One region of the Streptomyces sp. NPDC038200 genome, then DNA from elsewhere that is predicted to be linked to it. Evidence: riboswitches for the same ligand, from Rfam matches in the RefSeq annotation. Region 1 holds a riboswitch; each other region holds the start of a gene.
What was found. A riboswitch is a leader RNA that binds a small molecule or an ion and turns the genes downstream of it on or off. The one in region 1 is predicted to bind cobalamin.
Positions count from the first base shown of each region.

Region 2: linked by a shared signal. The riboswitch ahead of metE (5-methyltetrahydropteroyltriglutamate--homocysteine S-methyltransferase) and the one ahead of ACZ7KF_RS30225 (ribonucleotide reductase N-terminal alpha domain-containing protein) in region 1 are both predicted to bind cobalamin.
Region 3: linked by a shared signal. The riboswitch ahead of ACZ7KF_RS23985 ((2Fe-2S) ferredoxin domain-containing protein) and the one ahead of ACZ7KF_RS30225 (ribonucleotide reductase N-terminal alpha domain-containing protein) in region 1 are both predicted to bind cobalamin.
Region 4: linked by a shared signal. The riboswitch ahead of nicT (Nickel transporter NicT) and the one ahead of ACZ7KF_RS30225 (ribonucleotide reductase N-terminal alpha domain-containing protein) in region 1 are both predicted to bind cobalamin.

Region 1 covers NZ_JBVJYH010000017.1:221,561-224,618, reverse strand. The annotation lists partial or broken gene ACZ7KF_RS30225 (ribonucleotide reductase N-terminal alpha domain-containing protein) at 1-1,128, opposite strand, end outside; adenosylcobalamin-variant (AdoCbl-variant) riboswitch at 1,269-1,369, opposite strand; gene mctP (monocarboxylate uptake permease MctP) at 1,653-3,058, opposite strand, start outside.
Region 2 covers NZ_JBVJYH010000012.1:34,933-37,990, forward strand. The annotation lists gene ACZ7KF_RS23945 (trypsin-like serine peptidase) at 1-579, shown strand, start outside; partial or broken gene ACZ7KF_RS23950 (HAD-IC family P-type ATPase) at 765-1,398, opposite strand; cobalamin riboswitch at 1,522-1,740, shown strand; gene metE (5-methyltetrahydropteroyltriglutamate--homocysteine S-methyltransferase) at 1,893-3,058, shown strand, end outside.
Region 3 covers NZ_JBVJYH010000012.1:41,607-44,664, reverse strand. The annotation lists gene ACZ7KF_RS23995 (flavin monoamine oxidase family protein) at 1-360, opposite strand, end outside; partial or broken gene ACZ7KF_RS23990 (VOC family protein) at 965-1,162, opposite strand; cobalamin riboswitch at 1,299-1,418, shown strand; gene ACZ7KF_RS23985 ((2Fe-2S) ferredoxin domain-containing protein) at 1,480-1,878, shown strand; partial or broken gene ACZ7KF_RS23980 (acyl-CoA dehydrogenase family protein) at 1,900-2,222, shown strand; gene ACZ7KF_RS23975 (enoyl-CoA hydratase/isomerase family protein) at 2,219-3,058, shown strand, end outside.
Region 4 covers NZ_JBVJYH010000006.1:398,494-401,551, forward strand. The annotation lists gene ACZ7KF_RS16275 (nucleoside hydrolase) at 35-1,000, shown strand; gene nicT (Nickel transporter NicT) at 1,059-2,168, opposite strand; cobalamin riboswitch at 2,196-2,378, opposite strand; gene ACZ7KF_RS16285 (ArsR/SmtB family transcription factor) at 2,459-2,809, shown strand; gene ACZ7KF_RS16290 (glycoside hydrolase family 13 protein) at 2,876-3,058, shown strand, end outside.

The DNA of each region.
Region 1 (3,058 bases):
CTTGCGGTAGGCGGCGTCGAACTCCGCGCCCCACAGGTCGACCAGTTCGGGGACGTCGGCGGGGGAGAACAGCGACCACTGCTCGTCGGCGTTGACCCGGCGCATGAACTCGTCCGGGATCCAGTGCGCCAGGTTCAGGTTGTGGGTGCGGCGGGCGTCCTCACCGGTGTTGTCCCGCAGCTCCAGGAACTCCTCGATGTCGGAGTGCCAGGTCTCCAGGTAGACCGCGGCCGCGCCCTTGCGCCGGCCGCCCTGGTTGACCGCGGCGACGGAGGCGTCGAGGGTCTTCAGGAACGGCACGATGCCGTTGGAGTGCCCGTTCGTCCCCCGGATCAGCGAACCGCGCGAGCGGATACGGGAGTAGGACAGGCCGATGCCGCCGGCGTGCTTGGAGAGCCGGGCGACCTGGTGGTAGCGGCCGTAGATGGAGTCCAGCTCGTCCAGGGGGGAGTCGAGCAGATAGCAGGACGACATCTGCGGGTGCCGCGTACCGGAGTTGAACAGGGTGGGGGAGGACGGCAGGTAGTCCAGGCGGCTCATCAGCCTGTAGAGCGCCGCGACCTCCTCCACGGAACGGGTCGTGTCGTCCTCGGCGAGGCCGCTCGCCACGCGCAGCATGAAGTGCTGGGGCGTCTCCACGACCTTGCGGGTGATCGGGTGGCGCAGCAGGTAACGGCTGTGCAGGGTGCGCAGGCCGAAATAGCCGAACCGGTCGTCGGCCGTGCCGTCGATCAGCGCGTCGAGCCGCTCCGCGTGCTGCCGGACGAAGTCCGCGGTGCGGTCGGCGATCAGGCCCTCCAGGTACCCGACCGCGATGGACTGGGTGAAGGACGTCACCCCCTGCGAGGCGGCCTCGTCGCGGATCGCGAGGGTCAGCAGCCGGGCGGCCAGCTTCGAGTAGGCGGGGTCCTCGGAGATCAGTCCGGCGGCGGCCTCCGTGGCCAGCTCGCGCAGCTCCGCCTCGTCGGCCCGCGCGGACCGGCCGCGCAGCGCGGCGGCGGCGACCCGGCCCGGGTCGGCGTCGGGCAGGTCGGCGGTCAGCTCGGTCAGGGTCCGCAGCAGCGCGGTACCGGGACCGTCGGTCTCCAGCTCGCTGACTGAAGCCGGATCGGCTGGCGCGATGGTCACGTGGGGCTCTCCCTCGCTCGGCACGGGGCCTGGCGGAGGGCAGGGGCAGCCACGAGCGCGCACGGCGTCGCGTCCACCGGCCCACTCCGCGAGGCCCGGACGTCGTCAGAAACACACCCGGACCGGACGGGCCGGGTGGGCTGCCGGCAGGTCCTCGGACTGAACAGGCGTGCGGAGGCGCGCGAGTACACCGTTGCGGGACAGTTCCGGACTTGCACCGGATTCCCCTGCATGACAGCGAGGATGAGCATACATCTAGTGCCGGGCTGTCGTGTCACCCCCAGATGTTGTGTCGTCGCGGTTTCAGAGGGTCAACTCGTGGGCGACCGGCGTGACGTACGGCCCGTCCGGGAGCGGATCGCCGTCCCGCTCCGGTGTGCGGACGGAGCCGAGGCGTTCGCGGCTGCGGTGGGCGGCGCGCGGGGCCCTGGCCGTCGCGGGCCGGGTCCGCGTGTCCCTGTCCCCGCGGAGGTACGGCAACGGGCCGCCGGATGTGCTCCGACGGCCCGTCCGGCGACGGCTGTCTAGTGGCCGGCCCCCGCGGTCGCGGGCGGCAGTTCCACCTGGACGCCCGGGTCGCCCGCGTCCGCGGTGTAGTCCTCCGGCCGGGTCTCGTCGACGCCCTCGGGGGCCTTCACGGCCTTCAGGACGACGGTGAGGACCACGGTCACCACGACGTTCAGGACGAACGCCGTGAGGCCGATGTAGCCGATCTCACCGATGCCGGGGATCTCCTTGGCCGAGCCGCCGAAGTGCTTCTGCGTCGGCGAGGCGACGCCGTACGCGGCGGCCGTGCCGTAGATCATGCCGACCGCCCAGCCGGCCAGCAGCGCCCAGCGGTGGAACCAGCGCGTGAACAGGCCGCCGACCAGGGCCGGGAAGGTCTGGAGGATCCAGATGCCGCCCAGGAGCTGGAAGTTGATGGCGACCGTCTTGTCCATGGTGAGGACGAAGACCAGGGCGCCGACCTTCACCAGCAGGGAGACCAGCTTGGAGACCTTGGTCTCCTGCTCGGCCGTGGCGTCCGGCTTGATGAAGTCCTTGTAGATGTTGCGGGTGAAGAGGTTGGCGGCGGCGATCGACATGATCGCGGCCGGGACCAGGGCGCCGATGCCGATCGCCGCGAAGGCCACACCGGCGAACCAGTCCGGGAACATGTCCTCGAACAGCTGCGGGATCGCCAGCTGCCCGTTGGTGACCTTCACACCGGCCGCGATCGCCATGAAGCCCAGCAGTGCCAGCAGCCCCAGCATCAGGGAGTACAGCGGCAGGATCGTGGTGTTGCGACGGATCACCTCACGGCTCCTGGACGACAGGGTCGCGGTGATCGAGTGCGGGTACATGAACAGCGCGAGCGCGGAGCCGAGGGCCAGCGTGGCGTACGTCCACTGGCCCGCCTCCGGCGGGGCGAGCGCGCCGCGCGGCTTCCCCGTGGCCGGGTTGACCTGGCTGAACGCGTCACCCGCCTTGGCGAAGATGTCGTCGAACCCGCCCAGCTTGATCGGGATGTAGATGATCGCCACCGCGATGACGATGTAGATCAGGGTGTCCTTGACGAACGCGATCAGCGCGGGGGCGCGCAGACCGGAGGAGTAGGTGTAGGCCGCCAGCACACCGAAGGCGATCAGCAGCGGCAGGTCCTTCACGAACCAGTTGGTGTCCTCGCCGCCCCCGACGCCCATCACGTCCAGCACCGCCTGGATGCCGACGAGCTGGAGCGCGATGTACGGCATCGTCGCCAGGATGCCGGTCACCGCCACCGCCAGCGACAGGCCCTTCGAGCCGAACCGCCCGCGCACGAAGTCGGAGGTGGTGACGTACCCGTGGCGGTGCGAGACGGACCACAGGCGGGGCAGGAAGGTGAAGATCAGCGGGTACACCAGGATCGTGTACGGCACCGCGAAGAAGCCGGACGCGCCCGCCGCGTAGA
Region 2 (3,058 bases), on a different contig from region 1:
AACGCCGTGACCAGCCAGAACGCCAGCACCGTCATCACGGCCGGGCACTGCGTGAAGTACCAGGGCAGCTGGCACACCAACTGGGTCTTCGTGCCGGCCTACGCCAACGGCAACGCGCCGTACGGCCAGTGGACCGGGGCCACCACGCTCACGACTCCGCAATGGGAGGCGAGCGAGGACATCAACTACGACGTCGGGGCCGCGGTGGTCGCTCCCCTGAACGGCAAGACCCTCACCTCGGTCGTCGGCGCGCAGGGCATCCAGTTCAACGGGGGCTACAACAAGCCGATGTACTCCTTCGGTTTCCCGGCCGCGTCGCCGTACGACGGCACCAAGCTCGTCTACTGCAGCGGCAACAGCTCGAAGGACTTCCTCTTCTCGCAGGACCACAGCCTGGGGTGCAACATGACCGGCGGCTCCAGCGGCGGCCCCTGGTTCACCGGCTTCGACGAGGCGACCGGCACCGGTCTGCAGGTCTCCGTGAACAGCTTCGGCTACACGTTCCTGCCGAACCGGATGTTCGGCCCGTACTTCGGTGACGTGGTCAAGGCCCTGTACGACAAGGCCCAGGCCGCGTGACACCGACCGGTACGGCGTCGGCGGGGAGGAGTGCCGCAGCCCCGGCCGGCCGGCAGCCGTCCGCCGGACCGGCGGCACCGGCCGGCGTCCCGTCGTGCGACTCCCTTCGCTGAACGACCGGTCCGTCGAGGGCCCGGGGCGCCGGGCCCTCGACGGCTGCGTCGGTGACCGCCGCACGCCGGCGGTCACCGGTCGACGGCCTGGAAGCCGCGCAGGCGCAGACTGTTGCCGACCACGAAGACCGAGGAGAAGGCCATCGCCGCTCCCGCGATCATCGGGTTGAGCAGTCCGGCGGCGGCCGGCGGCAGGGCGGCGACGTTGTAGGCGAAGGGCCCGGAAGAGGTTGGACCGGATGGTGCCCAGCGTCTTGCGGGCGAGCCGGACGGCGTCCGCCGCGACCCGCAGGTCCCCGCGCACGAGAGTGAGGTCGCCCGCCTCGATCGCCGCGTCCGTGCCCGTGCCCATGGCGAGGCCGAGGTCGGCCTGGGCGAGGGCCGCCGCGTCGTTGACGCCGTCACCGACCATGGCCACCGAACGTCCCTCGGCCTGAAGGCGCTCGACCACGTCGACCTTGTCCTGCGGAAGCACCTCGGCGATGACGTGCTCCGGGTCGACGCCCACCTCGGCCGCCACGGTCTCGGCGACGGCCCGGTTGTCACCGGTCAGCAGGACGGGCGTCAGTCCGAGGGCAGGCAGTCGGCGGACGGCCTCGGGGCTGGTCTCCTTGACGGCGTCGGCGACTTCGAGGACCGCGCGGGCCTCGCCGTCCCGGGCCACGGCGATGGCCGTACGTCCGGCCGCCTCGGCGTCGGTCCTGGCAAGCGGAACTCGCCCTCTCCCGCCGCGCCTCGGGACGTACGGGCAGGACAGGGCGGCGACCGGGGATCTCGATTCCGCATCCGAATGACGGACGCGCCGCACCGCATCCCCGGCCGGGGCCGTAGGCTGGCCCGTGCAGCTGGTTCGCCCCGTCAGCCAGGCGGGAGGCGTCGCAAGAGGGAACCCGGTGGGAATCCGGGACTGCCCCGCAGCGGTGAGCGGGAACGACCGCCGTCATACGCACTGGGCCCGAGGAGGGCCTGGGAAGCGACGGCCAGTAGGTGTCCTCCTCGTGAGGACGTGCCCGTGAGTCCGAAGACCTGCCACCTGCCCGCGCGCGACCCACTCGGGCGCGGACATCCCGGTGACCTCGTGGGCGGGTCGGCGTGCACACCGAACGGACGGCCAGGGGCCGCTGCCGGCCGGTCCGTCACCCTTCGCGCTCACGTCCCGTCGCCAGGATCTCAGGGATTCATCTCGCGAAGGAGATCTCCGTGACCACGAAGTCCGCAGCCGCGGCAGCACGGGCGACCGTGTACGGCTACCCCCGCCAGGGTCGGCACCGGGAGCTGAAGAAGGCGGTCGAGGGGTACTGGAAGGGCCGCGTCACCGCCGACGCCCTGCGCGCCACCGCCGCCGGCCTGCGCCGCGCGAACTGGCGGCAGCTCGCCGAGGCGGGCATCCACGAGGTCCCCACCGGCGACTTCTCGTACTACGACCACGTCCTGGACACCACCGTCATGGTCGGCGCGATCCCCGCACGCCACCGAGCGGCCGTCGCCGCCGACCCACTGGACGGCTACTTCGCCATGGCGCGCGGCACACAGGACGTGGCGCCGCTGGAGATGACGAAGTGGTTCGACACCAACTACCACTACCTGGTGCCGGAGTTGAGCCCGGACACGGTGTTCTCCGCGAACTCCGCCAAGCAGGTCGCGGAGCTGACGGAGGCCCTTGCCCTGGGCCTGCGCGCCCGGCCCGTCCTGGTCGGCCCCGTCACCTATCTGCTTCTCGCCAAGCCCGCGCCGGGCGTGCCCGCCGGCTTCGAACCGCTCACCCTGCTCGACCGTCTGCTGCCCGTGTACGCCGAGGTCCTCGCCGACCTGCGCGCGGCCGGCGCCACTTGGGTGCAGCTGGACGAACCCGCCCTGGTCCAGGACCGCACCCCGGCCGAGCTGAACGCCGCCGCCCGCACCTACCGCGACCTCGGCGCCCTCACCGACCGTCCCCGGCTGCTGGTGGCGTCCTACTTCGGACGGCTCGGCGAGGCCCTGCCCGTGCTGGCCAAGGCACCGGTCGAGGGACTCGCCCTGGACTTCACCGAGGCGGCCGCGGCCAACCTGGACGACCTCGCGGCCGTGGGCGGCCTGCCCGGCAAGCGCCTGGTCGCCGGGGTCGTCGACGGCCGCAACATCTGGGTGAACGACCTGGGGAAGTCGCTCTCCACGCTCGGGACCCTGCTGGGGCTGGCGGACCGGGTGGACGTGTCCGCCTCCTCCTCCCTGCTGCACGTTCCGCTCGACACCGCCATGGAACGCGACATCGAGCCGCAGATCCTGCGCTGGCTCGCCTTCGCGCGGCAGAAGACCCGCGAGATCGTCACCCTCGCCAAGGGCCTGGCCCGGGGCACCGACACGATCGCCGCGGAACTCGCCGCCAA
Region 3 (3,058 bases), on a different contig from region 1:
CATGGCCCCGGCCTCGGCGTACTGGGCCGGGTCGGCGAAGGGCTGGTGGTCCTTGGTGGTGCGGAAGGTCTTGATGCGTCCGCCGACACGATTGGCGTTCGCCTCCAGGACGGTGACGTCGTGCCCGGCGTCCTTGAGCAGCCGGCCGACGACGAGGCCGGTGATGCCGGCACCGATGACGAGGACCTTCTTGCGCGGGTGACGGGTGGTACCGAGGCGGCCCGTGTCTATCAGGGCGTGCAGATACTCGAGCTTCAGGTCTTTGCCGTCGGGTCCGACGAGGAGGAGTTCACGGGCGAGCCTGAGACAGGTCTGCCAGCGGGCACGGGTGGCGGAGTTGTCCCGTGGAGTGTCGGTCATAGCCTGCGATCGTAGATATGCCGAAACGGTTTCGCGGTTCACCCCGGAGACAAAGTCCGGAAACTACCGAGGGGATGGGGGTGGCGCGATATCCACTTGCCGGGATTCTCGGTAAGAAGGCGGAAGATCCCTGAGGGGCGGAAGGGAATTCGGATGCCATGGGCAAAACAATTCACTCATGGAATGTGAAGCCCGTGCGGCGAGGATGTGCGGATCCGGCCGACCGGCCCGACGGGGAAACCGTCACGCCCCTCCCGCGACCGACCGGCCGATCAGCGGCGTCGACCTATGCATCCGGCCAATGTGCACCGGAGGGCCGCCGACGGCACCCACACCTGCACCCACCGCCGGCCCGACGCGGGGGGCCGCCCGTCGACCGGTCACGCCGAACGGGTCCGCGACGAGGTCTCCGCACCCCGCTGAACCACCGCTCGGCCACCGCAGCACCGGGCACCACCGCTCGGCTGCCGGCCTTCCCGCAGCCCGGCGGAACCAGAACCTGACGAAGCACCAGCGAGCCGGGCCGGTGGCCCTGCGCGGGGAACTCTCGTACGCCCGCGGCTCCTCGGGCGCCCGGTGCGCAACTCGTCGGCTCGGAGGACGCTCAGTCGATGCAGAACTCGTTGCCCTCGACGTCCTGCATCACGATGCACGAGTCCTTGCCGTCGTACAGCAGCCGCACGCGTACCGCGCCGAGCGGGACCGGCCGTGCGCCCTCGGCCTCCAGCGCGGCCAGGCGCTCTTCACCCACGAGCCCGGTGCCGACCCGCACGTCGAGATGCCCCCGATTCTTGACGACCTTGTCCCGCGTCCCTCGCGAAGCCGCCACGACCGGCCGTGCCGTCGCCCCGGACGAGGCCGCTCGCCGGACCGACCCGGATGACGGGCCGGCACCGGTGATGAAATGATGACCGGCGACATAAGGCGACGGCGGTCCGAGGAAGCCGGTGTGAATCCGGCGCGGTCCCGCCACTGTGACCGGTGAGCGAGTTCCGGCAGGCCACCGCCCCGACCGGGCGGGAAGGCGGGACGAGCCGTGACCCGGGAGCCAGGAGACTCACGCGGTCGCCTCCTCACGCGACACCGGGGCGGATCTCCCCGGGAGGGGAGGGGCGCGGTATGCCCAAGAGGCCGACCGGAGCGGCCTCGGCCGAGGCCGGGGAGAGAAGCGGACCGGTGCCGTGCCGGGTCGTCGTGTGCCGGGACTGCTGCTGCGGCAGCCCCAAGGTGCAGGGCGTCGATCACGCGGCGCAGACCGCACGGCTGCGCGCCGAGGTGCCCGTGCGCATCTCCGACTGCCTGGACGTGTGCGACCAGGCCAACGTCATCGTCGTACAGCCGTCCGCCGCGGGCCGGGCCGCCGGTGCGCGGCCGGTCTGGCTGGGGCTCGTCAACGACCAGGCCGCGACCGAGGACATCGTCACCTGGGTACGCGCCGGCGGCCCGGGCGTGGCCCCTCTGCCGGACATCCTCGACCTGTACACCTTCACACCACCGCGACGGCGCTCGGAGCCTTGACCACCCCACCGTGCGGGCCTGCTCCTCGACGCACCGGAGTGCCGCTTCCGCCCGGCCGGCACGGTGACGGAGCCGGCCGGCCGCGCTCCGGTGACGCAGACCGCCCGCGCGCCCGGCGCGGCGACCGGCAGGCGCCGTACCGTGTGCGACGGCGAAGCGGTTCGCCCCGGTCACCGGGGCTCGGTCGCCGCCGCGCTCCAGCCGCACGGCGGCCACCGCCCTCTCGGCGGGTACGGGGCATCGAGAAGATCGTCCGCGACCTGCGGGCACACCGGATCCTGGAAGGAACGTACGAGATCATGCGCGTCATCGTGGCCCGCGGCCTGACGGAGGCATGCGGATGACCGGCAGCGAACGGTCCGCCCCGCCCCCGGCCGCCCACCCCGTCCTGCTGCACACCGAGGGACGGGCCGCCCACATCACGCTCAACCGGCCCAGGGCGCTCAACGCCCTCAACCACGAGATGGTCCGCCGGATCGACGCGGCCCTGACCGCGTGGGAGCACGACCCGGCCGTCGAGACCGTCGTCATCACCGGCGCGGGGGAGCGGGGCCTGTGCGCGGGCGGCGACATCCGCGCCGTCCACGACGACGCCCGTGACGGCGACGGCACCGCCTCCGCCGCGTTCTGGCGCGACGAATACCACCTCAACGCCCGCATCGCCCGCTACCCCAAGCCGTACGTCGCCCTCATGGACGGCATCGTCATGGGCGGCGGCGTCGGCGTCTCCGCGCACGGCAGCGTCCGCGTCGTCACCGAACGGTCCCGGATCGCCATGCCCGAGACCGGCATCGGCTTCGTCCCCGACGTCGGCGGCACCCATCTGCTCGGCCGCGCACCCGGCGAGCTGGGCACCCATCTCGCGCTGACGGGCGCGCAGATCGGCGCCGCCGACGCCCTGCTGTGCGGGCTCGCCGACCACTGCATTCCGTCCGCGGCCCTCCGGCACTTCACCGACGAGCTCGCCCGGATGCCCGTACGGGACGTCCTCGCCCGCCATGTGCAGCAGCCGCCGCCGGGCCGGTTGGCCGACCGGCGCGAGTGGATCGACGCCTGCTACAGCGCCGGCACGGTCGAGGAGATCGTCCACCGGCTGCTCGCCCACGGCGGTCCGGACGCCAAGGACGCCGCCGAGACCCTGCTCGCCAAGTCACCCACCGCCCTCAAGGTCACCCTGGCC
Region 4 (3,058 bases), on a different contig from region 1:
TGATCTAAGGTCGGCACGACGGAAGGAGTCCGCCGTGACCGGTCAGCCCATCCCCGTGATCATCGACTGCGACACCGGCGTCGACGACGCCCTGGCCCTGCTGTTCGCCGTACGCCACCCGGGACTCGACCTGCGGGCGGTGACCTGCGTGGCCGGCAACACCGATGTCGACGGGGTGGTCCGCAACACCCTCGCCGTGCTGGAGCGGGCGGGCGCCCCCGACATCCCGGTGGGCCGGGGGGCCGAGCGCCCGCTGCTGGAGCCGGCCCGCCCGGCCCGGCACGTGCACGGCGCCGACGGCATGGGCGACCTCGGCCTGCCCGCCCCCACCCGGGCCCCCGCCGCCGTCGACGCCGTCACCCTCCTGCGGCGCGAGATCCTCGCCTCCCCCCGCCCGGTCACCCTGATCCCCACCGCCCCCCTGACCAACATCGCCCTGCTGCTGCGCACCCACCCCGAGGTGACCCGGAACATCGAGCGGATCGTGTTCATGGGCGGGGCCGTGGCCACCGGCAACGCGACGCCGGTCGCGGAGTTCAACGTGTGGCACGACCCGGAGGCGGCGGCGATCCTGCTCACCGCCGGAGTACCGATCACGATGTACGGCCTGGACGTCTTCATGCAGGTCGTCGTCCCCAGCCCCGAGGTGCACCGGCTGCGCACCAGCAGCGAGCCCGGCACCCGCCTGGCCGGCGAACTCCTCGCCCACCGGCCGACCACCCAGGGCGAGGAACCGGAGGCCGAGGAGGCGGGCGGCCTCGGCGACGCGGGCGCGGTGTGCGCGGTCGCCGACCCGGCCGGCCTCACCACCCGTCTCCTCCCGGTCGAGGTCTCCCTCGCCCCCGGCCCGTCCCGCGGCCAGACCGTCGTCGACCGCCGCCCCCGCCCCGGCGAGTCCGAGATCCACGAGGGCGGCCGCGAACGGACGCTGGTGGACGTCGCGTTGCAGGTGGACGTGGACCGGTACGTGAAGCTGTACCTGGAGACGGTGGCGCGCTAGCCAGGGCCTCTCGTTTGGATCATGCCGGGCTCGCGGGGTCTGATCCAACCGAAAGACCCTAGTCCGCGGCGGAGGCGGAGGCCGTCCAGCGCTCCTCCACCCGGGCGAAGCGCCAGTACGACAGCGCCACCGCCCACACCGCCACGAACAGGCCGACGATGAGATAGCCGACGTTGTCCAGGTCCAGGCCGGCGATCCAGCCGGTGACGTCGTCGTGCAGGTCCAGCTTCTCGTGCAGGACGCCGACCAGCTCGATCGTGCCGATGAAGAAGGCGACCGCGATGGACAGGCCGGTGATGGCGAGGTTGTAGAAGACCTTGCGCACGGGGTTCGCGAACGCCCACTGGTAGGCGAAGTTCATGAACGTGCCGTCCAGGGTGTCGAACAGGCTCATCCCGGCGGCGAACAGGAGCGGCAGGCAGAGGATCGCGTACCAGGGCAGACCGGCCGCCGCGCCCGAACCGGCCATCACCATCAGCGACACCTCGGTGGCCGTGTCGAAGCCGAGGCCGAAGAGGAAGCCCAGCGGGTACATCTGGCCCGGCCGGGACACGGACCTGGTGAGCCGGCCGAGGACGCGGTTCATGAACCCGCGCGAGTCCAGGTGCGCCTCGAGTTCCCGCTCGTCGTACGCCCCCGCGCGCATCGCGCGGAACACCTTCAGGATGCCCACCAGGGCGACGAGGTTCAGGGCCGCGATGAGATAGAGGAACGTGCCGGAGATCGTCGTACCGACGAAGCCGAGCACCTGGTGGGTGGTGGAGCCCTCGTTCATCACCTTCCCGGCGAGGGAGGTGCCGCCCGCGATCAGCAGCGCCAGCAGCACCACCACGCTGGAGTGCCCGAGCGCGAACCAGAACCCCACCGACACCGGCCGCTTGCCGTCGGCCATCAGCTTCCGGGTGGTGTTGTCGATCGCGGCGATGTGATCGGCGTCGAACGCGTGCCGCATGCCGAGGGTGTAGGCGGTGATGCCGAGCCCCACACCGAAGACGTCACCGCCGACCTTGTAGTGCCCCGGCGCGACCAGCAGGAAGAGGATCCCGAAGGCGACGACGTGCAGAGCGACGATCACCACCATCAGCCCCGCCGTCTTGACGGTGTCCTCTCGTCGCCAGCGGAAGGAAGCGGGCTCGGACTCGGGCAGGGACGTCCCGGGCAGGTTCATGCGGTCAGCTCCAGCACCTCGTGGATCTTTTCGTGCGCTGCCGTGGCCGGTCTCCTGGCTTACGGGTCGTGCGTCCGCCGTCCCTGCCTTCCCGGTCGTACGACCAGTGGCCCGGCGGTGCCGGACGGGACGGGAACTCCCCGATCACAGTGGCGAGGGCCGCGTCGACCTTGCATCGACTTCCCGAACACCACGGCCCGCCCACGGTAGAGGGACACACGGTTTCCTGCATAGCTGCGCACCTGCGCAGGTATTCAAGATCACAAAACGGGGCCTGCGAGGATGGCGGCATGCATCTCGTGCCTGCCGACCGAGCCGACCGTCGGACCATCGACGGTCACCGGGTGTGCGAGGCGATCGCCGCCATCGGCGACGCGGACCGCCTGCGCACCTGGGCCGAGCGCTTCTCCCTGCTGGCCGACGCCAACCGGCTCGCGCTGCTGCTCGCCCTGCACCGCACCGGCCCGCTCGCCGTCTCCGACCTGGCGATCGCCACCGGAATGAACGACCCCGCCGTCTCCCAGGCCCTGCGGCTGCTGCGGGCCGCGGGGGTCGTGGCGGGCGAGAAGGAGGGGCGCGTGGTGCGGTACCGCGTGGTGGACGCGGAGATGCGGGGACTGCTGGAGCACTGCGGAGACTGACCCGCACGGCCGTGCGTCGCCCGGCCGGACGTTTCCGATTCCCGGCGATGTGGACAGAGTCTGTCCATGGCAGACCTTTCGTCCAGGAATCCCGACTGGTGGCGCCAGGCCGTCATCTACCAGGTCTATCCACGCAGCTTCGCCGACGCCGACGGCGACGGCCTCGGCGACCTCAGGGGCGTCACCGAGCGGCTGAACCACCTCGCCGCGCTCGGTGTGGACGCCCTGTGGCTGAGCCCCTTCTACCCC